One region of the Alteromonas sp. 5NW40-0090 genome, then DNA from elsewhere that is predicted to be linked to it. Evidence: predicted binding sites of a transcription regulator. Region 1 holds the regulator's gene; each other region holds the start of a gene.
What was found. Region 1 encodes LexA, which represses DNA repair genes until DNA is damaged. Its sites were predicted from a motif close to TACTGTATNNNNATACAGTA; they were not measured.
Positions count from the first base shown of each region.

Region 2: dinB (DNA polymerase IV) is a predicted target of LexA. The motif match lies at 4,290-4,309, and genes of this name have one in related genera.
Region 3: recN (DNA repair protein RecN) is a predicted target of LexA. The motif match lies at 2,556-2,575, and genes of this name have one in related genera.

Region 1 covers NZ_BAAJLT010000002.1:107,236-115,060, forward strand. Annotated here, with positions in the region: gene AC27KT_RS02560 (sensor domain-containing diguanylate cyclase) at 1-2,210, shown strand, start outside; gene AC27KT_RS02565 (hypothetical protein) at 2,388-5,948, shown strand; gene lexA (transcriptional repressor LexA) at 6,061-6,687, shown strand; gene coxB (cytochrome c oxidase subunit II) at 7,269-7,825, shown strand, end outside.
Region 2 covers NZ_BAAJLT010000011.1:74,576-82,400, forward strand. Annotated here, with positions in the region: gene AC27KT_RS14535 (hypothetical protein) at 1-2,570, shown strand, start outside; gene AC27KT_RS14540 (hypothetical protein) at 2,563-3,144, shown strand; gene dinB (DNA polymerase IV) at 3,183-4,277, opposite strand; gene AC27KT_RS14550 (sigma-54 interaction domain-containing protein) at 4,440-5,945, shown strand; gene AC27KT_RS14555 (type I restriction endonuclease subunit R) at 6,018-7,825, shown strand, end outside.
Region 3 covers NZ_BAAJLT010000018.1:51,684-59,508, forward strand. Annotated here, with positions in the region: gene AC27KT_RS19310 (fatty acid cis/trans isomerase) at 1-580, shown strand, start outside; gene nadK (NAD(+) kinase) at 671-1,546, shown strand; gene dps (DNA starvation/stationary phase protection protein Dps) at 1,806-2,315, shown strand; gene recN (DNA repair protein RecN) at 2,616-4,301, shown strand; gene AC27KT_RS19330 (outer membrane protein assembly factor BamE) at 4,426-4,782, shown strand; gene tmpT (thiopurine S-methyltransferase) at 4,887-5,540, shown strand; gene AC27KT_RS19340 (HlyD family type I secretion periplasmic adaptor subunit) at 5,660-6,970, opposite strand; gene AC27KT_RS19345 (type I secretion system permease/ATPase) at 6,973-7,825, opposite strand, start outside.

The sequences.
Region 1 (7,825 bases):
TGGTGGTGTTAGCGGGGGCTTACAAAGTGCCGATAGCGCTAATTGGCATTGTTGGTGAATTCGAAGAAACATTTAAAGCGCGATATGGAACGTCGCTGTCTAAAGTAAGCAGAGAACATGCATTCTGCAGTCATGTTGTAGAAGAGCGCAAACAAGTTGTTGTTAACAATGCACATGAAGACCTTAGATTTAAAGATAATCCACTAGTAACCGGTGAACCACACATCTGCTTTTATGCAGGCACACCCATTGAAATTAATGATGAGATTATCGGTGCTGTTTGTCTTATTGATACCGTTCCAAGAGAAATTGACAAGAAATATCTAGAAGTCCTAGATCGAATTGGCGCGCTTGTTAGTCAGCATATTTCTCTTTCAAAAGAACACGAAGCACTCAAGCGGGAGCATGGGCTAATAGAAAAGTCTCCTATTGTTCTGGCTACGTGGCGAAATACTACGTCGCTCAAACTGGTTCATATCTCAAAAAATAGCGAGCGTGTATTGGGCATATCGTCACAAGATTTACTGAGCGGCGCAGTCGAGCTTGGCGATGTTTTGACACAAGACGCTGAGGGCGACTTTACATTCGCCATGCAGGCCCATATGGAGGGCGTGGAAACGCATACCTGTCGTCTTCAAATTGCCACGCCCACACGTACCATTTGGGTAAGTATGATCTCTACCGCTAGTTTCCGTGAAGACGGTATGTTGTATTCCGTTCAGGCATTTTTATTTGACACCAGCGATCAAAAATATGTGGAAGACAAGCTCAACAAAACAAACCAGCGCATGCGGCTACTATTGGAGGCCTCTGAGTTAGGTACGTGGGATTGGAATTTGACCGCTGATGTAAACCAAGTAAACAAACGCTGGTGTGATATTGTTGGTCTTGAATATGAATACTATGACACCAGTTCGCGCTTTTTCAGACAGCTGATTCATCCTGCGGATTATGTAAAAGTAGAAAAGCAGTTACACGAACATATTGCTGGAAAGAGCAAGGTTTTCAATACTACGTTTCGTATGAAGCATACTAACGGCTCTTGGGTTTGGGTCGAAAGCTATGGAAAAACTGTAGAATCTGACACTATGGGTAAACCCACTCGGGTTGCCGGAATTCATCGTGACATTACCCAACGAATGGAAAGCGAGCTTCACGAGCGAAAGAAAACTCAGCTCCTGCAATTTATTAATAAGACCCGAGCTTCATACCTTCAAAACAACGATTTAACCATGGCCTGTCAAACAGTATTGCCCGAACTCATTGATATTTCGGACAGTCAGTTTGCTTTCGTAGGGCAAATGAAAAATGAAGGCGATGCATCGAGGCTGTTTATCCATGCCATTTCCGAAATCGTTTGGGACACCAGCAGCTTCACACAATATAACGAGTATAAAAAGCGAAATTTATACTTCAGCAGTTTTGATAACCTCTTTGGTACCACTATTTTAACGGGAGAAATTACGATAAGTAATACTTCTGGGAGTCATCCGAAATCTAAAGGTGTGCCCCAAGGGCATCCGCGAATTAGCCGTTTTTTAGGTTTGCCTATCAAAGTCAAAGACAGAGTCGTGGGTATGATTGGGTTGGCCAATAAGTTTGAACCCTACTCTATAGAGGATGCCAAATTTCTACAGCCTCTTTTAGATGCATTAGCCGGTCTTTTCTATGCAGTAGAATTAGAAGATGCACGCGCTGTCGCTGAAGAAAAGCTGCGGCAATTAGCTATGACTGACTCATTAACGGGTTTGTATAACCGAAGAGCATTCATTAACGAGTGTGTCGCGTTTTCAAAGCTGCATCACAGTGCGTGTGTTGCCATTGTTGATATCGACCATTTTAAAAGTGTAAATGACACGTACGGTCATGACGCAGGTGACCAAGCGCTTATTACTGTTGCTCGAAAAATATCCAAGCAAAACGGTTCACCGAATGTAGTTGCCCGTCTTGGCGGTGAAGAGTTCGCAATCGTGATGTTGGGGGAAAATAAAAAAGAAATTAACACGCAGCTAGAGGCGCTGCGCATAGCCGTTGAAGAAAGTGTTGTTAACTATAAAACCGATAAAATAAACCTTACCATCAGCATAGGAGCCACTTTTGTCGATAGTACCTACGGCGCAGACTTTAGCGCGCTGTTATCAACCGCTGACAAATCCCTTTATAAGGCAAAAGAGCAAGGCCGAAATCGCGTGGTCTGGGGGGGCGATTGACCGTCGCTGTTTGTCGATAACCGCTAGCGACTTGTGTATCAGGCAAAAGAGATATTGCCAGGAAAACGAAGATAAGTTATAAAAAAACCAAATATTTTATTGTTGTAAACAAATTAGGCGTGTTTCGTACTTTTGGCTGATGTTAGGCCACCATGCCTTACAAATCAGGGACGATGTATGAACACTTCGCGCTTGGGTTTCTCTGGTCTTTTTTCTATTCTAGCTCTTACAGCCTGTGGTGGTGGAGGGGGCTCGGACTCTCCGACTAACCCGACACCTGCACCGCCCCCAGAGCCCACTGCATTAGAAATTTTATCGAATCCCTTAGACTACTCGATAGCACAGCTAGACACCGCAGCTAAGCGTTATGCTGATAATAGCTATACGGGTGAAACAAACGTTGCAATCGCTGACATAAGCGCTGTGCAAAATGTATATATTGCGCTTTTTGGTGAAGATCTCGCTAGTTCACCTTATCTTGACATATTTGAAGTTTCTGAACTTGTCGATGCTAACGGCAACATTGATGGCGTTATACAATGCTCAGATAGTGGCTCAATCAAGTACTCTGGAAAACTCGATTTAAGCACAGGCCTCGGAACTATAATTGTCGATTATGATCAATGCCTACACTATTATCTAAACGCGTATCACGATGGTCAGTTTTCTGTGGCTATTACGAAATCAGATGACGACAATTTTGAGGCAACGTCCTATTTTACGAGTCTTTCGATAGGGAGAGGGAGTCAACGTGCAACGCTAAAAGGGTTAATGAAAGCTGAAATAAGTTACGACCCACGCACGGGTTACTACAACGAAGAACTCATTCAGTACATGGCCGCGACCTTTAACGGTGAAGCCTATAAAATAAATGGAACTGCTTTCGATGGCTTTAATGGGTTGAGGTATTCCTCTGAGTTCGAGGGGACAATGCATATTGGCTCAAAAGGTAAGCTTGATTTCTCTTACTTCTCTGAGGAAGGAGGACTACCTTATGCTTACCAAGGTTCTCTTGTAGTTAAAGGCAATAGAACCGCAGGCATTGATATTATGCAAGGTGCGGTTCGCTATGGTGAAGATACGAACGGGGATGACACCTATGATGTTGGCGTGTTTTTCAGCAGTATCGAGACATTTGCAAGCAGCAATACCGCGAACATCGTTCTATCCGATATAGAAACTATTTCAGCGCCTCCCGTTGCTGGTGAACCCTATTATTATGCTTATGACCCTGTTTACACGTCTGACGATATAACCGTTGATGAGGGGTATTATTACGACTCTGATACGCCTGAATCTGACTTGTCAGTATCTTACCGCTGGTACATTAATAACGTTGTTATAGAGGGGGTTAGCGGCAGTACACTGCCTGCTTATAACGCGGTATTCGGCGATGAACTGAAAGTAACTATGGTAGTGTCCGACGGTGTTAATATCGTTGAATCTCAACCCGTTTTTATCACTATCAGTGACTCTCCAATGACACTTGTCGTCTCCAATATGCCTGAATCGGTTACTGCTGGTGGTTACGTCGAGTTCACGGTAAGCATGACTGACCCTGATCAAATTAATAGTGATGTTGCAGGCCAGCTTGTCGCTGCACCTACAGGAGTTACCTTAAACGACAACGGCTTACTAACGTGGCAGGTGCCCGACAGTCAACTGTTCAATGCGCAAACATATATCTTTAGCTTTGCGAGTCTGGATGGCGATGAGAGCCTGCAAACCGTCGAAATAACTGCTTATGCAGATAAAGCACCGGCGTTTGCCCGCACAACTTCAATAACACCGATTTACAATAGAGGTTTTGCGATTGCCTCAACCAATGGTGTGAATGAACTCATATCGGTCAATCATCGAAATGTGGGCGCCTTCTCGTTAAACGGAAATAAACTAGAAAATACCTATGTGTACCCTTACAAGTTGCCTACAAGAGGAGAAATTAAAGGCGTTTATACACAGGATGCTGACGGTGATAGCAATGATGAAATCTATATCCTTACTGAACAAGGCTTGTCAGTTATAAAAGATCGTAACGACAACGCGGAAACTGTATTTGTAGCAGAGGATAAAATTACGTCAGGATGGTTCTACGATATTGATAGCGACGGTATTGAAGAAATTGCATACCTCCACGGCGATCATTATTACGATGCGACTTCTATCTCCATTCATAATGTAACAACTGGTGAGAAGTTACAGCAGTTCGATGTCGATGGTGTATCAACCCTTTCTTTTGGTAATGTAGATGACGACGCGTCTATCGAGTTGGTGACTAACAATGGTTACGTCTTCGATATTAATAGCGGCACAAATCAATGGCTTTTTGGCAATGGGTTTAGCGACGCTTACGTCGCGGTCGGTGACATGAATAACGACGGTGTCGATGAAATCATTGGTGCCGACCGTTGGGAGAATATTTCAGTCTACTCAGCGGTATCGAAAAGTAACTTGGCGACAGCTGAGCATAACGATATCTGCGATTTGAGCTATAGCAAAGATAACCATTCAAATGAGGGAATGCTTGTAATTTCTGAGTGCCAGTGGGGAGAGGTGAAAGCTTTCACGCTTGAAGGTGGTCAAATTTCGGAACAATGGAGCGTTATTCATGATACGTATAGCGGTATGTCGCTTTTAATCGGCGACCTGAATAACGATAGCCGAAACGAAATTATCTGGACCGGCGACAGCGAAATTCAGGTTGCACAGCAAGATGCTGAGGGCGACTACGTCTTATCAGATATACGAACTGAAGCACAATCTTCTAATTACTTTGCTGCCGGCTGGGCCCCTTTTGGTGATAATGATGAAAGAGCTGTCTTTGTTAGTGAGACAACTAACTACTACACATCAATTCAAGTGCTGTCAGTTAACAAGGATAATGAGGTTACCATTAGCGACGAACTCGGCGACGATGTTTTTGACTACAGCAGCCCCGTTGTTACTGACTATAACAATGATGGCGTGGGTGAATTATTCACAGGAGCTTTGAATAGCAATACATCATTCAACGTAGTTAAGTTGTCAGATAACTCAATTCAGTGGTCGCTGAGCCAAAATCAAAACAGCCAAGTCTCACTCATCGAAGCTGTAGACGTTAATGACGATAATTTTGTTGATGCGGTCATTGTCGAAAACAATCGACTCAAAGCATTCGATATTGAAAACCAAGTCCTCATCGATTCTGTCATCAACGAGTTTTCAATTGATGCTGTCGCTGAGCTCACCAATAATGGTGAACACTTCTTTGCTGTTAGTGGCTATGAATCATTAAAGCTCTATACAATGCGAGATGGCGAGTTTGTCGGACTTAATGAACTAGATGTTTCTTGTAGTCAATTGATAAGAATTAATGCCGATGGCGACGACGCCTCTGAGTTCGCATGCTTAGATAGAAACTACAATAGAATAAATATTTATGACGTAACAAATGACGCCTTGGTACTTAAGGACGCCATAACGCCTACATTCAATCTTCAAAATATAGCCGTTATTCCGACGACATCGTCTAATCAATCAATACTTGGCATTTACCAAGCTGAAGAATATGACTCATCGTATGGTTATTATGACAACGTTGCTTACCGAGTCACTGAAATAGATAACAAAGGACATGTTATTTGGCGTAGCCCTTCCATTGGCATTAATCATGTCGATGGTATGCATACCCGAGAGAACAATGCCGGTGAAGTAGAGCTTCAAATAGGTAATCCGAACATGGCCCTTCTTGTGAAATAAAGGTAAGACACTTGTCGCTATCTATTGCTTATGGCAAAAGACGCGGCAAGTGCTTGTTATTTAGTTTTAGGTGTATATACTTACAGGAACTGTATGAACAGACAGGTCTTTTATGCGCCCACTCACAGCTCGACAAACAGAAGTTTTAGAACTTATCAAAACCACCATGCAAGAAACGGGGATGCCGCCCACGCGTGCGGAAATCGCTCGTCAACTTGGTTTTCGTTCTGCCAACGCTGCAGAAGAACATTTGAAAGCCTTGGCGCGTAAAGGCGTGATAGAAATTCTGCCGGGTACCTCTCGGGGTATCAAACTCAATATTCCCCTCGAAAATGACGTACCTGAAGAAGAAGGCCTACCTCTCATTGGACGTGTGGCGGCGGGTGAGCCAATTTTGGCGCAAGAGCATGTAGAATCACACTACAAGGTAGACCCTGCACTGTTTCAACCTCAAGCAGACTTTTTACTGCGTGTTAACGGCATGAGTATGAAAGACATAGGTATTCTAGATGGTGACCTCCTTGCTGTGCATCGCACCACCGATGTTCACAATGGCCAAGTCGTTGTGGCACGTGTAGACGAAGACGTTACGGTAAAGCGTTTAGAGAAACGTGGTCGTGAAGTATTACTTCATGCCGAAAACGAAGAATTTGCACCTATTCGAGTAGACCTAGCCAACGAACCTTTTGCTATTGAGGGGATCGCAGTAGGCGTTATAAGAAACGCGGACTGGATGTAAGGTTTTAACACCTTCAACGAAAAGCGGCGCACTAGCCGCTTTTTTTATGCCTTTTATTGCTTTATTTCTACCAGTTTTCTGGAGTTAGGGTGTACAAGCACGCTTTTAAAAAATGAACCCAACCAAAACTGTCAGAAAACGTATTAAGCGTATTTTGCCCGTGAATGAACTACTGAATATGCATTCATTATTTTAAAGTCTGTTTGAAAATAAATATTTACAACCTATTAGTTGTTGATTTTATGGTCAAATGATTGCTCATAGAACCTTTGGGTTGTTCAAAATGTGCGTTTGATTTCATCCTCGCTTAGTACATGCTCATTTCTTTTTCCATCCAATATGTAACGTAAGGCTGCCACGGCAAATGATTAAAAATTGAACGCTTCGTTAAATTTTTAACAGAAAAGACTAGACGGCACGGCATTATTGCGCAATTCTTAGACAGAGATTAACAAAATAATAACAATGACTCTAAATTTGTTTTACAAGTTGAGGTGATGGGTCAATCGTTCGCAAACCATTTGGTAGGGCATCGCGCAAAATAATCAGCGTTTTTGGTCTTGCTATTACGGAGGTGCTGAGTGAAACAACTAACGACCGTTTTCGCAAAATGGTGTTCAACAATACCGTTTTTGCTTTTTTCTCCTTTGCTTCTTGCCCAAGAAGTCAGTGAAGAGGCTTCTTCACTTAATTTAAGACGCGGTGCCACCGACATCAGTGGTCAGGTTTACGACCTCCACATGCTGATGTTTTTTATATGCGTTGGCATTGCTGTTGTAGTGTTTGGGGTTATGTTTGCCTCGATGTATCTGCACAGAAAGTCCCGTGGCGCGAAGCCAGCAAATTTTCATGAGAACGTGAAGGTTGAAATTGCTTGGACCGTTATTCCTTTCCTTATTCTTATTTTCATGGCGGTACCCGCAGCGAATACCCTAATTGCTATGGAAGACACGTCTGAGCCTGACATGACGGTGTTAGTAACAGGCTCTCAATGGAAATGGCATTACAAGTACATGGATAGCGACGTAGAGTTTTATTCTTTACTCGCCACTCAGCGCGAGCAAATAGAAAACAAATTTCAGAAAACAGATAACTACCTGCTGGAAGTTGACCGCCCATTGGTTATTCCTACTGGAAA
Region 2 (7,825 bases), on a different contig from region 1:
TGTTAGGAGAAATTTGTACACTAACTCTAGAGGGCCAATCTTACTCTTTAACTTTAAAGGAATACGCTAAGCTAGCCGTAGCCAATAGCGCAAGACAAACTCACTCGCACCCTCCGTTAGCTACTTTCAATATTCTGATGCAATTGGGCGGCTATCTCAATTTTAACGAAGCGAGAACGCTAAATAAAAACAATGCAGAAGACTTTTATATTAACGTACTTACTCAGAAAGTGACCGAAAAGGGATGTTACAACCGCCTGTCTCCTCCTGCTTATAGGGCGTGTTTTACGGATTGTAACTTCGTAGATATACGTTCCAAAATGCACTCGCTCGGTGTTGATGGTTTGATAGAAATTGGTTTAACTAAAAAAGTTTTAGAAAAAAAAATAGGCATAGCGTGTGAGGGAGCGTTGGGGCTTGCTTTACCTGAATATAAACAAGGAGGCAGCTTTAATACGTTAACATTAGAAATGGGGCAGTATTATGTTGACCACTTGAGAGGAGTTTTTCACCGCGACTACTTTTACACCCTGATTTGTAAATCAACTATAAGAAATTTGCAGACTCCAGACTGGGGAGCTAGACATCGAGAGGTGATATTAGAAACGATGCTAGGCACATTTGAACAAGCGAAGCAGGGCATCATACTAGAAGGTAATCAAAACTATAACGATTTCTATCAATGTATTAAGTTTTCACTATGTGAACAGTATGAGATGCAGTTCAATAAGGTAGAATCACTCGATGAGGAGAATATTCATCGTTTAGTGCTAGAGTTGGGATTAGGAATGCGATTCGATGCAATAGAAGTAATTCGAGTGCTAATGTTGCAGAAATATTATGATTTTGGTGGTGCAAAAAAGCCAAAGTCTGTATGGGAAGGCTATTTACGGTCACTAAACAAAACTGAACTCAATACTGACCAGCTTAAAAAACTCACTGTTGACGATATTTATACGAAAATGGATGAAGTAATAGGTAAAGGCAAGCTAAGTAGTGACTTGTTTATAGCTTCATTAAATAAATGGATTGCAAAACTGTTAAAAAATAAGACTCGAAGCTACGCCTCTTTAGTCCAAGAGTTTGACCGCGTAGGAGATGCAATGACCTCACTAGTCGTCTCTTGGCTTGGTTACCGTAAGTCTGAGTTCGGTTTTCCGTTAAAGGCAATTTCTGGTCACGCTAATTTGGACATACTAGATAACTCTCATGTCCCATTTCGCTTTAAATTGAAATGGTATTGTCCTAAAACAAACGGTACTAGCAAGATAGACCGCGAAATTACGTCACAATGCTATCAAGTTGCAGCCCAATTAAACGAGTTATTCAATTCCGCCGAAGATCAACCGTGCTTGTACATAAATCGGGGGCGCGCACTTAACCAACCTACTTCGAATGAATCAGGTAGAGCGATCTCAACCCGTATTCAGAGTAATTGGGGACACTTCGCTCTAAACTACAAGCCTTTTAACGACGCGCTTGAATTAGAAAGATTATCTAATATTCCCACCCAGGAAATGTCACTAGATGAAAAAAATAAATTTAGCGTTTTACAAGCGTCTTACGATTTATCCAGTTCAAGAGTTCAACATCTTATAAATTCCGGTAAAGAAATAAAGTCAAACGCTGCGAAAATTGAGCTCGCCCGAAGTACAGAACTGAAAGAAAAACTTGTAGAGTTCAGTAAATCAGGAAACATAGAGGATTTTGATTATAAGCGGTTAATAGATGAATCGATGCCAGAGGATACCAAAACGTGGCTGAAGTCTAACAAAGATGACATAGAAAATATTCTCGACAGAGCTGCGATTACCACCATCATTGGTGAATTGCTAACTGATATCCGTTATCCAACCCCACACTCATTTCGCCATATATGGGCTGAAGCTGTGCTAACACGGTATCAGGGGGACATTGGTGCAGTAATTCGTCACCAGTTTTGTCATCTTGATGAATCGTTTTTTATGGCCTATTTACGAGAAAAAGAGGCAAAAAGTATAGTTAAAGTGGCACGAATAAAAGTGCTCAATTCTCTGGTTGATACTATCATATCGGACTCTGACAAAGTGGACAGTGAATATCTCGGAGGGTTTGCTCGGTATGTAAAAAAAGCTGTATCTATGACAAATGCAATTACAAATAATTCAATTCGAACTCTGAAGGAATCTATCGAAAGACGTGTTATTTCTCTTAATCCTTCCTATTTTGCAACGTGTGTACCGCGTGAAGGTGGAGAGATTCGAGCTAAATGTGCAGAAATGGGAGATATTCAACCTCATAACGCGAAACCTGTGTTTTGTTTGAGCTGTACGAATGCTGTAATTACTAAGGGAAACCTCAGGGGAATATGGCAAACAGTGTTGCCGTTTGTGAAAGAATGCCTAAATGAAGATGTTATGGGGTTTATGGTTCAATCTCATCTGCCTACATTACGCTCTAGCTACAAGCGAATTAATGAACTTAAATCCTCAGAAAATAACGAATCAGTTGATAAAATTCTGTTAGTCATAAGAAAGGCAATCAATAGTGTAGAGAAAAAGCTGAAAGCTGAGCAGGCAATGTATGCGTAACGAAGAACTAGATAAATTAGAATCGGAAGAGTTCCTGAACAGTCTTGATCAACAAGGTGAGCCTCAAGAAGTTTTAGAGCCAATAGGAAGAAGTGAGCCAAGCTGGCTCCCCAAAGACCAAGCCCACTATCTATACAGGGCTTGGGCGACAATTAATAAATTATATTTTGAGAGAAAAGCTGCTATTGATGACTATAACAAGGTTGCTTCTCCTAAAACTCCTAAAAGCGTCTACTCAATTAAGAAAAGTGATGTAGGTAGAGCTATTGAACAAAGCGCGAATAATATATTTTATGGGAGGGACAAAGATAGTGATGCGAAAAAAGGAATCAGAGAATATTTTGACATCATAAATGAATCGTTGTTCTCACTTTTCGAAAGAAAGCAGGACTCTTTAACTGACCCTCAGTCAAGAACAGGTATCAGAATAAAAAAGAAAGAACGGATTGTTGACGAGCTTCAACAGCTTCGAAAAGAAAACCAGACTTTGAAGCGCAAACATGTAAAAGAGACAGTTGATATGGCGATAGGAAGGTTACCGTTAGACTTACAACGGAAGTTTACAACAGGTTAATTCACTTGAATTGTATTCACGTTTTTATATCAAGTAGATTACCATTCAAATGAAATTTGCTCGTTATAATTTTTACTTGGCGATAAACCAATCTGAACTCCGAGAAGGCGAACTCGTTTGCCATTCCCCCTAGAAAAGGCTTCTCTAAGTAATTCAGATAAGATGGAACCATCGAGTTTGTCTGTTGCGAATTCTTTAGTGGTCTGATGAAAATCAGAAAACTTCACTTTGACTCCTACCTTTCCAATTGACCTACTTTCTAGGTGCTTCTCGGCTCTTCGTTCGAGTTCTGGTAGCAGTTTTTGAAGTAAAATTTCTTCTAGCGTTACTATATCAAAAATGTCTTCTGGGAACGTTCGCTCAACCCCTACAGACTTCCTTGTTCTGCTAGTCATTACGGGCCTATCATCCACTCCATTGCACCTTTCCCAAAGTAAATGACCAAGCTTTCCGTACCTAGAAACCAGATACTCTAAGTTTGATGCTTTAATATCCCGCCCATATACAAAGTTTTCAGCCTTAAGCTTTTCATTTGTCACTTTCCCAACACCAGGTATTTTTTTTAACTCCATATTATCAATGAATAGATCTACTTCGTTCGGTGCGATGACGTAAATTCCATTAGGTTTATTGATATCGGAAGCGACTTTCGCTAAAAATTTAATCGGAGCAACACCTGCTGAGGCTGTAAGATCCAATTCTTCAAAAATAGTGCGGCATATATCTCTTGCAATTAATGTGGCAGAACCTCCAAACAAATTACTTTGAGAAACATCTAGATAGGCCTCGTCAAGACTGAGGGGTTCAATTATGTCTGTATAACGCTCAAAAATTTCACGGATCTCCGCACTTACCGTTTTATAGACCTCCATTCTTCCTTGCACTAACACAAGATCAGGGCATTTTTTAAGAGCCATGCTGGTTGGCATAGCACTTCTGACTCCAAATTGCCTAGCAATATAATTACAGGTAGAAAGAACTCCTCTAGATGTTCGGCTGCCTCCAACTGCAACAGGTTTATCAATTAGTGTTGGGTTATCCCTGATTTCGACTGACACGTAAAACGCATCCATATCGACGTGAATAATTTTTCTTTGTTTCATTTTAAAGTGATTAAAATCATCGGAGTCCATATTGTATACATGTACTGTTTATTTATCCATGGTAATGGTGCTTGGCGGTGTTGGTAGATAACTTCTTTAGAGGCAATAGGTTGACGACTTAGACATTAGTAAAAAAAATTATTTTGTGTAAGATAAGTTATCTGTTGGAACGCATGGACGAACCTAAAGCTCGTGAATACACTTTATACATGGATAGGTAACACTGATATCAGGAATATGCAGCTAAACGAACATGCTGCTATTTCGACGATAGCACTGCAAAATCCCCAAGCATTCGACCGTATATTTATCTTTGCCAACGATTGGGAAAGTGATTGGCAACCCTATGAGAAGTGGTTAATAAAGAAACTCAGAGAGTCCGGTCGTCCATCCGACAATGTTTCAATATTTAAAGCTAATATAGCAGGCCCAACCGATTACCCTACAATAATAAGAGAAACAGAAAAGTGGGTTTCAAAGCTATCAGAAGAAAGTAAAGAGCTTTATATCAATATTACCTCCGGTACACCCGCAATGAGCGTAGCATCGGTACTAGTCGGTAAAGGTAAACACAACACGTATTTCATTCAGTCTAAACGTGATAACACCATCGAAAATGTTGATGTACCAGTCGATTTTGGTGAGACCTATGTTAAATCAGCTGCGAAAAGCATCGCAGATAAAGCTGTAAAAGCGCCTTCATCTCACAAACAGTTCGACAACATCACTGCTCAGTCACAGATAATGCAAAATCTAATCACAAAAGCTAAGCGAGTAGCTGAAACCGAGCTTGAGTTGCCAGCTTTAGTGTTGGGTGAGACGGGAACGGGTAAAGAAGTCATTGCAAATGCTATTCATGCGGCAAGTCCTAGAGCTGGCAAGCCACTCAAAACTGTTAACTGCGGAGCATTGCCAGAGTCTCTAGTAGATTCTATTTTGTTTGGGCATGTTAAAGGTGCTTTCACTGGCGCAAACGAAAAACACGAGGGTTTATTTGAACAAGCTAATGGCGGCACATTATTTCTTGATGAAGTAGGGGAGTTAACGCCGAGTGTTCAAGTAAAGCTGTTGCGAGCGTTACAGCAGGGCGAAATTACCAGAGTTGGTGACAAAAAAACGATAACAGTAGATGTAAGGATTATTGCCGCGACTCATAGGGATTTGCTGGAACTTGTTGAGCAAGGTGAATTCAGGGAAGACTTATTCTATCGCCTAGCAGTTGGTCTACTACATATTCCACCACTTAGAGAACGCCTTGAAGATATTGAGCCATTAGTCTTGGAATTAGTTGATGAACTCAACCAAGCAGCTAACAAATATCCAGGTTATAAAAGTAAGAATATTTCTGAAAAGGGAATAAAGTTTATCAAGTCACAGCTTTGGCACGGCAACATCCGAGAGTTATGGAACACAATTAATCGTGCTTTTCTGTGGTCAGACGCAGAAACAATAACCGACGTAGATATTCAAAAAGCTCTCATAATTCGTAATTCAACAACTGATGAGTCAGACGTGACTTTATCACTTGGTCAACGAGTAGATATAAACAACCTTGTTGAAAAATATAAGAAAAAGTATGTGAAAGCGGCAATGAAAGCTGCGGGTAATAACAAAACGAAAGCAGCAAAAATGATAGGCTTAAATAGCCAACAAGTGATCACTAAGTGGATAGAAACACTTGGAATTGAAATAGAGTAGTATGCCTACAGCGCTATTGAATAAAAACTTGGCACTCGACCTGCAATTTAAGGAATAGGGAAATCAATCGGAATGAAGCAATCGATGAATTTTGAGTTTTTACGAAATGACTGGCCTGAGCTAGCTGACTTTGGCGGTTACGCTGAAGAATACACCTATTCAGACCCTGTTGGCTCGCTTATTAAGCTGCGCTCATACAGTGAACATTTGGTTGGCTGGATTTATCGAACTCTTAAGTTACCTTGTTTACCCCGTGCAACATTTAACGAACAGTTAAAGGGGGAGGACTTTGTTCAGCTGTCATCGTCGGCAATTCTAGATAAGTTTCATTTACTTAAAAACTTAGGCAACAAAGCCGTTCACGATAACAAGGGCACCACAGCTGATGCATTGTTTGCGGTTAAGCAAGCTTACCATGTCGGTGCGTGGCTATATTGTGCGTTTCACAATGTACAAAGTGATGCTATTCCGGAATTCAAAGAAGTAGAAAAACCTGACGGCCAATTAAAGAAAAAGCTTGAGCAAAGCGAAGCATTGCATAAACAAGCAATGGCTGAGTTAGAAGAGCAGCGCAAAGCCTATCAAGAGCTACTTCAAAAGAATAAGCAGGCCACAGCCGTTGCCGATAAAGCTGCAATGCAATACTTTACGGATTTCAGCAAAGTCGCTTCTCAAACTTTAAACTTCGATGAAAGCGCTACACGAAAATATCTCATCGACTCAGAATTGAGGGAAGTGGGTTGGGATGTGTCTGATGATGGCACATCCACAGAGCAAGTTGGTCAAGAAATAGAAGTTCAATATCAACCAACAAAGACGTTCATAGGCTATGTTGATTATGTGCTATGGGATGACGACGGCAAGCCGCTTGCAGTAGTAGAAGCTAAGCGAACTTCAAAAGATGCTCGGCTAGGTAAAAAACAAGCAAAAGATTATGCAGATGCATTAGAAAAGCAGTATGGGCAACGCCCTGTTATGTTTTATACCAACGGGCACGACATATACATCTGGGATGACGTTCAAAAGTATCCACCCCGTAAAATTTATGGTTATTACTCTAAAAGCTCACTACAGCATTTGGTGAAGTTTCAGCGAGTCGAGAAACAGCCGTTATCTACGGTTGAAATAGATCACGGTATCGCTGGCCGACGCTATCAATTAGAAACAATCACACGTGTTCATGAAACGTTCGAACTAAAACGCCGGAAGGCATTAATCGTTCAAGCTACGGGGACTGGTAAAACTAGGGTTTCAATAGCATTAACTAAATCACTCCAAGAAGCAAAGTGGGCTAAACGAATTCTATTTTTATGTGACCGCAAAGAGTTGCGTAAACAAGCCAACAAAGCTTTTGTCGACTTCTTGCAAGCTAAGCCTTATGTAGTGGGTAAGAGTGAAAAGAAATATCGCGACAGTGCGCGTATTTTTATCGCTACTTACCCAGGCATGATGAGTATTTATGAAGAGTTCGACGTGGGTTATTTCGATCTAATTATCGCAGACGAATCACATCGTTCGGTATATAACGTGTTTGGTAATATCTTTAAATACTACGATTGTCTGCAAGTCGGTCTTACGGCTACGCCAGTAGAAATGGTATCTCGCTCTACCTGCCAGCTATTTGGTTGCGACTACAAAAGCCCAACGGCGAATTACCCACTGGAAAAAGCCATTGCAGAAGATCACTTAGTGCCATTCGATATCATGACAATGACGACTAAGTTTCTACGAGAAGGGATAAATCAGCGCTCATTAACGGATGAGCAAATCGCGGAACTAGAAGACAAGGGCGAAGATCCAAACGAGCTAGAGTTTAACGCTCAAGACATCGATAAAGCGGTTATGAACCTTGATACCAATCGTCAAATAATTCGAAACTT
Region 3 (7,825 bases), on a different contig from region 1:
GCCTTCTGGCATAGCGTTCGAAACAGATAATCCTCAACAAGAACTCTATCAATTGTTGTCACAATACTTGGCCAAGGTTCAACCGTACGCCTCGAACTACAATAAACGTCTGCTATCACCAGAACAGTTCGAAGTACTAAAGCACTTGGATTCACTACCAGCTCAACAAGCGACCTTGATGCCTGAAACTACCATGATTGTGATCCAAGACGACAAAAACTCAGACAACATTGATGTATTCACTGCCCTTAGAAATAGCGCGCATTACAATGTAAATAGCCTATTTGAAGAAGAGGAAAACCGGGAGCCTTCTAAAGATTCAATCACGCTAGTTCATGGTTTGTTGGGCAGTTACCCTGACGCATTCTGGTATATCAATGCCTCAGAAATAACGTCTTCGATTGAGAAGCTTAAATCCATTAAAAGCGAAGCCGATTACAAAGCCCTGCTCGACGATGTTGGCATGCGCCGGACCAACCCTAACTTTTGGGCGTTTAGTGATAAATTAATGCAATGGTCTAGCGAGCGCTATCCTATTGAAGGCGGTCTTCTCGACTATAATCGGTTAGAAGATCGCTAAACCTTGCGCTGTGTGCCGTTTTACGCTTTTCTTTTGCAAAAAACCTGTGCTAATGTCCAACCATTGGAAATGAAAGGACATTAGCATTCCATGCCCTATCAAACCGTTGCTTTAATTGGAAAACCTCAGCACGCTGCAACCCACGACAGCCTGAACATTCTTGCCGAATATTTATTGGCAAAAGGCTGTAAATTATTGGTTGAGGAAAGTATTGCTGAAGAGCTTGAAACTGAAAACTTCAAAAGCTGTAACCTTGTCACTATTGGCAAAGAGGCTGACCTTGCCGTTGTGGTTGGCGGTGACGGCAGCATGCTTGGTGCAGCACGTGTGCTCGCTCGCTTTGACATTCACGTTGTCGGTGTAAACCGCGGAAATCTCGGCTTTTTAACTGATATCCACCCCGATGATATTGTTCAACAACTTGACCTTATCTTTAACGGTGAATGCGTAGTAGAAGAGCGCTTCTTACTTGAAGTAGAAGTTTATCGACACGAAAAGCTTAAAAGTAACAACTCTGCTGTAAACGAAGTGGTGCTTCACCACGGAAAAGTTGCCCATATGATGGAATTTGAAATTTACATCGATGAGCAATTTGTATTCAGTCAGCGCAGCGACGGATTAATAGTAGCCACTCCTACAGGTTCAACGGCTTACTCTTTATCAGCGGGCGGCCCTATTATAATGCCTAAGCTAGATGCGCTAACTTTAGTACCCATGTTTCCTCACACACTGAGCAGCCGGCCAATCGTTGTTGATGCTGACAGTCAGGTATCGATGAAAGTATCAAAGGTTAACAGTGACTCGCTACAAGTGAGTTGCGATAGCCATATTGTCCTGCCGGTGCTACCTGGCGATGAAATTCGAATAAATAAAAGCGTAGACAAACTCCATCTTGTTCATCCTAAGGGCTACAGCTACTTCAATGTACTTCGTAAAAAATTAGGTTGGGGTAGTAAGCTTTACTAACCTCCCTGCTCCATTTAGTTGATTCCATGTGCATTTATTACATAAGCCTGTAGCATTTTCTTGATTGCTACAGGCTTGAAAAATAAAGATATTTTAATCTTCTCTAATTTCCTTAACGAAAACCAAGACTTATAGAAATATAAGTTTTCGGCATACCTGTTGCACCTATTACAACAAGCCGTCAGCACAAGGTCTTTGTTATTTGGCCTAAATGATGTTTCGCATCCCGCTGACTTATTTGCATTCAATAGGAGATATCATGAGTAACACCAATATCAAATTTACAGCCCCTGGAATGGATAACGATGCTGCTGCCAAAACAATCAAGGTATTGGATCAGCGATTGGTTGCACTATTAGATTTACAGTTAACGTTGAAGCACATTCATTGGAATGTAGTAGGACCAAATTTTATCGGTGTGCATGAAATGTTGGATCCGCAGGTAGATGCGGTACGCGAAATGACCGACACAATTGCAGAGCGAATTGCTACATTAGGTGGCGTACCGAAAGGTACACCAAAAGCCATTGTTGAAGGTCGCAGCTGGAACGATTATGAATTGGGTAAAGGTTTAGTACTTGACCACCTTAAGGCGCTAGATGCCGTATATGACGGTGTAAATGGTGACCATAGAAAAGCGTTAGAGCTTCTAGGTGAAATTGACCCAGTATCGGAAGATATGATCACCGGCCAACTTGCAGATTTAGAACAGTTCCAGTGGTTTGTGCGCGCGCACATTGAGTCTGGCAGCGGTGAGCTACAGCAATAGAATACGACCACTGTGTTTGCAGATTGTAATCCGAACTATCTGCAATAGATTAAAGTTATAATGTTAAGGAGAGCTTCGGCTCTCCTTTTTAAGTTATCCCTTCGCGGCGAACCCGAATTAGAGGTTATTCATAACCCATCTTTGAAATTTCCAACCTATGAATCTGATTTTAAAAACATTACTATCGACACCGGTTGTTTTTAAATAAATATTTTGCGACTTAACTTTACACAGCAAAAATACTGTATATATTATCAGTTACTGTATATATCATCATGTTCAACTTATTCGAGTGTGGTTATGTTAGCGCATCTGTCTATTTCTAATTTTGCTGTTGTAAAACAATTATCAGTTCAACTGGAAAACGGGTTGACTGCTATAACCGGTGAAACCGGTGCAGGTAAATCAATTGCTATTGATGCTTTAAGCTTGTGCTTAGGCGAGCGTGCCGACGCAAATGCGGTGCGAAAAGGTAGTGCAAAAGCAGAGATCATTGCTCACTTTTCTTTAACCGGCAATGTATTAGCTAAAGCCTTCCTCGATGAACATGAGCTCACCTCAGATGAAGATGAGAATAGCTGCTTTATTCGCAGAGTTATTTCAAAGGAAGGCCGTTCAAAAGCGTTTATCAACGGTATTCCCGCCTCACTTCAGCAGTTAAAAGGCTTAGGCCAATTTTTGTTGGCCATTCATGGTCAAAATACTCACCTACAGTTGCTGAAAGAAGACCATCAAAGGGAATTAGTTGATGGTTACGCTCAGCACGACGACTTATTAGTGCAAGTTAGAGAAACCTACTCTCTTTGGCGTGATAAGCAGCGCACGTTAAAGGCGCTTCAAGAACAAGCTCAGCAGCGCGAAGACAGAATTCAGCTGTTAACTTATCAGGTTCAAGAACTTGATGAATTCGCCATTGAAGAAGGTGAATTTGAAGAGTTAGAAATAGAACACAAGCGCCTGAGTAACGGGCAAAGTCTTTTAGAGCAAGCACAGACCAGCGTATACAATTTATATGAAAGCGATGAAGGCAACGCACTGTCAGTTATACAGAGCAGTATTGAACGTTTAGGCGAATTAGAGGCGCACGACGCTAGTTTAACGCCAATCATTGCAATGCTTAATGATGCAGCAATTCAAGTAGAAGAAGCAGCAGGAGAGCTACGTAGCTACTGCGATCACTTAGAGATCGATCCACTTCGCTTACAGCAAGTTGAGGCGCGCTATGCGAAGGCGATGGAACTTGCCCGTAAACATACCGTGATGCCAGAAGGACTTTATCAGCATCACCAAGAGCTTGCCGCCGAGTTCAATGCTTTATCGGAACAGGAAACACTGTTAGGTACGCTTGAAGGCGAAGTAGAAGAAGCACGAGCAACGTATTTAACCGCGACCAAAGCGCTTTCTGACAGCAGGCAACGTGCTGCAGGCAAGCTAAGCGAAGATATTGAAGTGCAAATTCGCCAAATGAATATGCCCCACGCAAAAGTGGATATTCAGATTCAATACGACGAACTTAAGAAGCCGGTGAGCACAGGTCTAGATATCGTAGAATTTAAAGTGTCTACTAACCCCGGTCAAGATGCAGACAAGTTAGAAAAAGTCGTATCAGGTGGTGAACTTTCTCGTATAGGACTGGCTATTCAGGTTATCGCGAGCGGACATCACGCAACACCTACCATGATATTCGATGAAGTCGATACGGGTATTAGCGGCCCAACAGCATCAATCGTCGGTGGGCTTTTACGCAAATTAGGTAAGCAATCGCAAGTAATGTGTGTAACTCACCTACCCCAAGTAGCGGCGCAGGCACATAATCAACTGTTTGTTACCAAGCTTACCGACGGGGAAAGTACTGAAACCCAGATGTTGGCGCTGACTAAGCAAGACAGAATTGATGAGCTTGCAAGACTGTTAGCCGGTGATAAAGTAACCAAATCGGCGCTAGCGAATGCAAAAGAACTGCTTAAAAGCGCAGCATCGAACTAAAATGCAGTTGATTGGTCATAGTTGTCAATGTAGCATGCCTTCGCGCTTGCAATAAAACAGTCTCGAAATTCGCTTTAGCGAAGTTCATTGACACTAACAAAGGCAATACTGGACAAATTAACGCATGAAGTTGCAACACCTATTAGTAATTCTTGGTATCACACTTACATCAACCGCTTGTTCGAACTGGATTTATCGAATCGACGTTCCTCAAGGAAACTTCCTTGATCAAAGAGATGTGGAAAAGCTGCGCGTTGGAATGACAAAAGAACAAGTTATTTATGTACTAGGTAACCCTGTTGTTCAAGACTCATTCGACGATGACACTTGGTATTACGTTTACGATATGAAGCGCGGTATGAAAAAGCGTGGTGAAGATTTTCAAAAGCAAATGGTGATTAACTTTGTAGACAACAAAGTGACAACGGTTGAAGGTGACTTCGAGTTATCTGAAGACTTCAATACACCGCTTGATAACTAATTTTGTTTAAAAGGTAGCGTTTCTCGCTACCTTTTTGTTTCTAATACATTTCATAAAAACGCCCGTTTTTTTAGAGATATATCGCTTACCTACTTGAGGCTTATATGGAACATAGTTTTTGGCACAGTAAATGGCAAAAGAACGAAATTGGATTTCATGAACCTAAAGGCAATGTGCTTCTCGTAAAGTATGCGTCTTTTCTGCTTGGCGACGATAGTTCTAATTCTTCGTTAAAACGCATATTTGTTCCACTATGTGGAAAGACCCGTGACATTGCTTGGTTACTTTCCAAGGGTTGTGAAGTGGTTGGTGCTGAGCTAAGCGAAGTGGCTATTATACAGCTGTTTGAAGAGCTAGGTGCAGAGCCTACCGTTACCACTACTGCCAAAGGTAAGGTTTATACTAAAGACGGCTTAACCATACACGTGGGCGATATTTTTAAACTCACATCAAGCGACATAGGTGACGTTACTGGTGTTTACGACAGAGCAGCTTTAGTAGCGCTGCCTAGCCCCCTTCGCGAGCAATATGCAGCGCACCTAATTGCTATTACCCAATGCGCCCCCCAGCTAATCATTTCATTCGAGTATGACCAAAATGAAATGGCCGGCCCTCCATTTAGCGTTAACGAAAAAACCGTCGACGCTCTTTATTCAGCGGACTACAACATTCAAAGGTTAGAGCGCTCGGTGCTTGAAGGCGGTTTGAAAGGCAAAGTAGACGCTGATAATTTGGTATTTCACTTAGTCGCTAGATAACCTTATTTTGTATTGAAACTCACAAAGACTCGACGAAAGCGTTAGCAGCTTACCTGTTTGAAATCGCTTGATCTATTAAGTGACGTTAAGCGCTAAGAAAAATGTGTTTATGTGGGGACTTATTTTTCTCGCCATGCCCGATCAATAGTGTCGGAAAGTGGTTGAAGTAAATATTCTAGAGCGGTGCGCTCACCGGTTTGTACAAACACTTCTGCTGGCATCCCGGGAATAAGACCTTCTGAAGGAAGCTTCGCAAGCTCTTCTGCTGCTATACTTACTCGAATAATGAAATAAGTCATACCCGAACGCTCGTCTAACATGCTGTCAGCTGAGACATATTGCAGCTTTCCTATCAGTTCAGGTGTTGTCCTTTGCTGAAGCCCAGAGAGTTTGACTCGTGCACTTTGACCCACCAGTAAGTCATCAACATCCGTAGGTAATACTTGTCCTTCAACAATAAGCGCGTCATTGTCTGGAACAATCTCCATGAGCAATTGCCCAGGGACTACTACTCCTCCTTCGGTATGCACATTTAAACCTACAATTAACCCATCAACAGGGGCTTTAACGACCATTTGTTGCAGGTGGTGTGTTGCAGCATTAGCACGCTCTTGTAAATCAATGATCTCTGACTCAACATCTTGCAGTTCAGCTAACACCTGCTCATGGAAACTGCGCTTCACTCGGATAAGCTCTAAGCGCTTTTCATCAATACTCGCTTTCGCACTGGCAATGGATGAAACAAGTTCGCCAGCCCTTCCCTCAAGTTGGGCCAAATTCCTTTCTAGCTCAAGCAGACGCTCATTTCCTACTAACCCTCTAGCTTTAAGGTTTTTAAGATTAACCAGTTCGTCCTTACTTATTTCTATTTGGGTTTGAGTAGAGGCTTGTTGACTTTCAAAGCCCGATATTTGTGATTTGAGGTTTTCAATTTGTTGATGCAGAATTTCTTGCTGGGATACCTGCACAGAACGCCGAATCGAAAATAGAGATTGCTGAGCGTCAATCAGGCTATTTTTATCTTCATGCTCTCTATGCAAAAACCGCGTGAAATCGGGCTGGTCAGTATTGTCTCTCTCCGCTTGTAAACGACTACGTTTCAACTCTGCTGTGAAGAGTGCCCCCGCGACAATTCCTAATGAAGACTTGGCTTGAACGGGATCTAAAATTACCAATGTGTCGCCCTTTTTCACTCTCTGTCCGTCAGAAACCAATATTTGATTAACAATGCCTCCGTCAAGGTGTTGAATTTGTTTACGGTTGGAGTCTACTTTTAGTTGACCTACTGCGATAATAGCACTGGCCAGTTTCGCTGAAGACGCCCAAGCCGTCGCTCCTACAAGAAATACCAGTAAGATAGTCAGGCCAGACACAATGGGCCCTTTCAGTGATGTCTTAATTTTAGGTAAATCGTCGTTAGCTATATTCATTTTTAGGTACCTGTTTTTTGAACAGCAGGCCTGACGAGTTTAGCCATAATTTCATTGGTGGGGCCAAAAGCAGCGAGTGCACCGTTTTGCATGACTAATAACTTATCCGTTAAGTTCATGAGAGCTGGGCGATGCCCTATCACTAGAACTGTGGCACCATTTTCTTTCAGCGCTTTTATCGCGGCAGCGACGGTACGTTCTGCCTCTGCGTCTAGAGAAGACGTCGGCTCATCAAGTAGAATGAGCTTGGGCAACCCAAAAGCTGCCCGCGCTAGCGCTATTCTCTGCCTTTGCCCACCAGACAAAGCTTCATCAAAGTTATCAGCAGCGAAGTTATAGCCATTATCCAAGCCAAGGATCATTTCATGTACACCAGCAAGCTGTGCTGCTTGCATGATTTCGTTTGGATCTGCATCAGTGAAGCGGCTGATGTTCTCCGCAATTGTTCCGGGAAAAAGCTCTACACTTTGCGGTAAGTAACCTATATGTGGCCCTAGTACTTTTCTGTCCCATTGGGAGTAAGTCGCGCCATCGAGGCGAATATCACCATGGGTGGGTTCATAAAGCCCTAAAAGCAATTTTCCCAAAGTACTTTTACCCGCTGCATTAGGCCCTGTTATTCCAATGACCTCGCCCGGATTTATCGTTAAGCTTACATCTCTTATCAGCGGCTTTTCACTGTTCGGAAACTGAAAGATAGCGTTTTGAACGGTTAACTTGCCCTTTGGTTCTGGCAACGGCAGCGGTTCAGTCAAAGGGGGTAAACTACTTTGATATTCTAGTAATCGTTCCCTCGCATCACGGGCAGCAATAACCAAGCGCCATCCAGTTATAGACGCTTCAATAGGTGCTAGG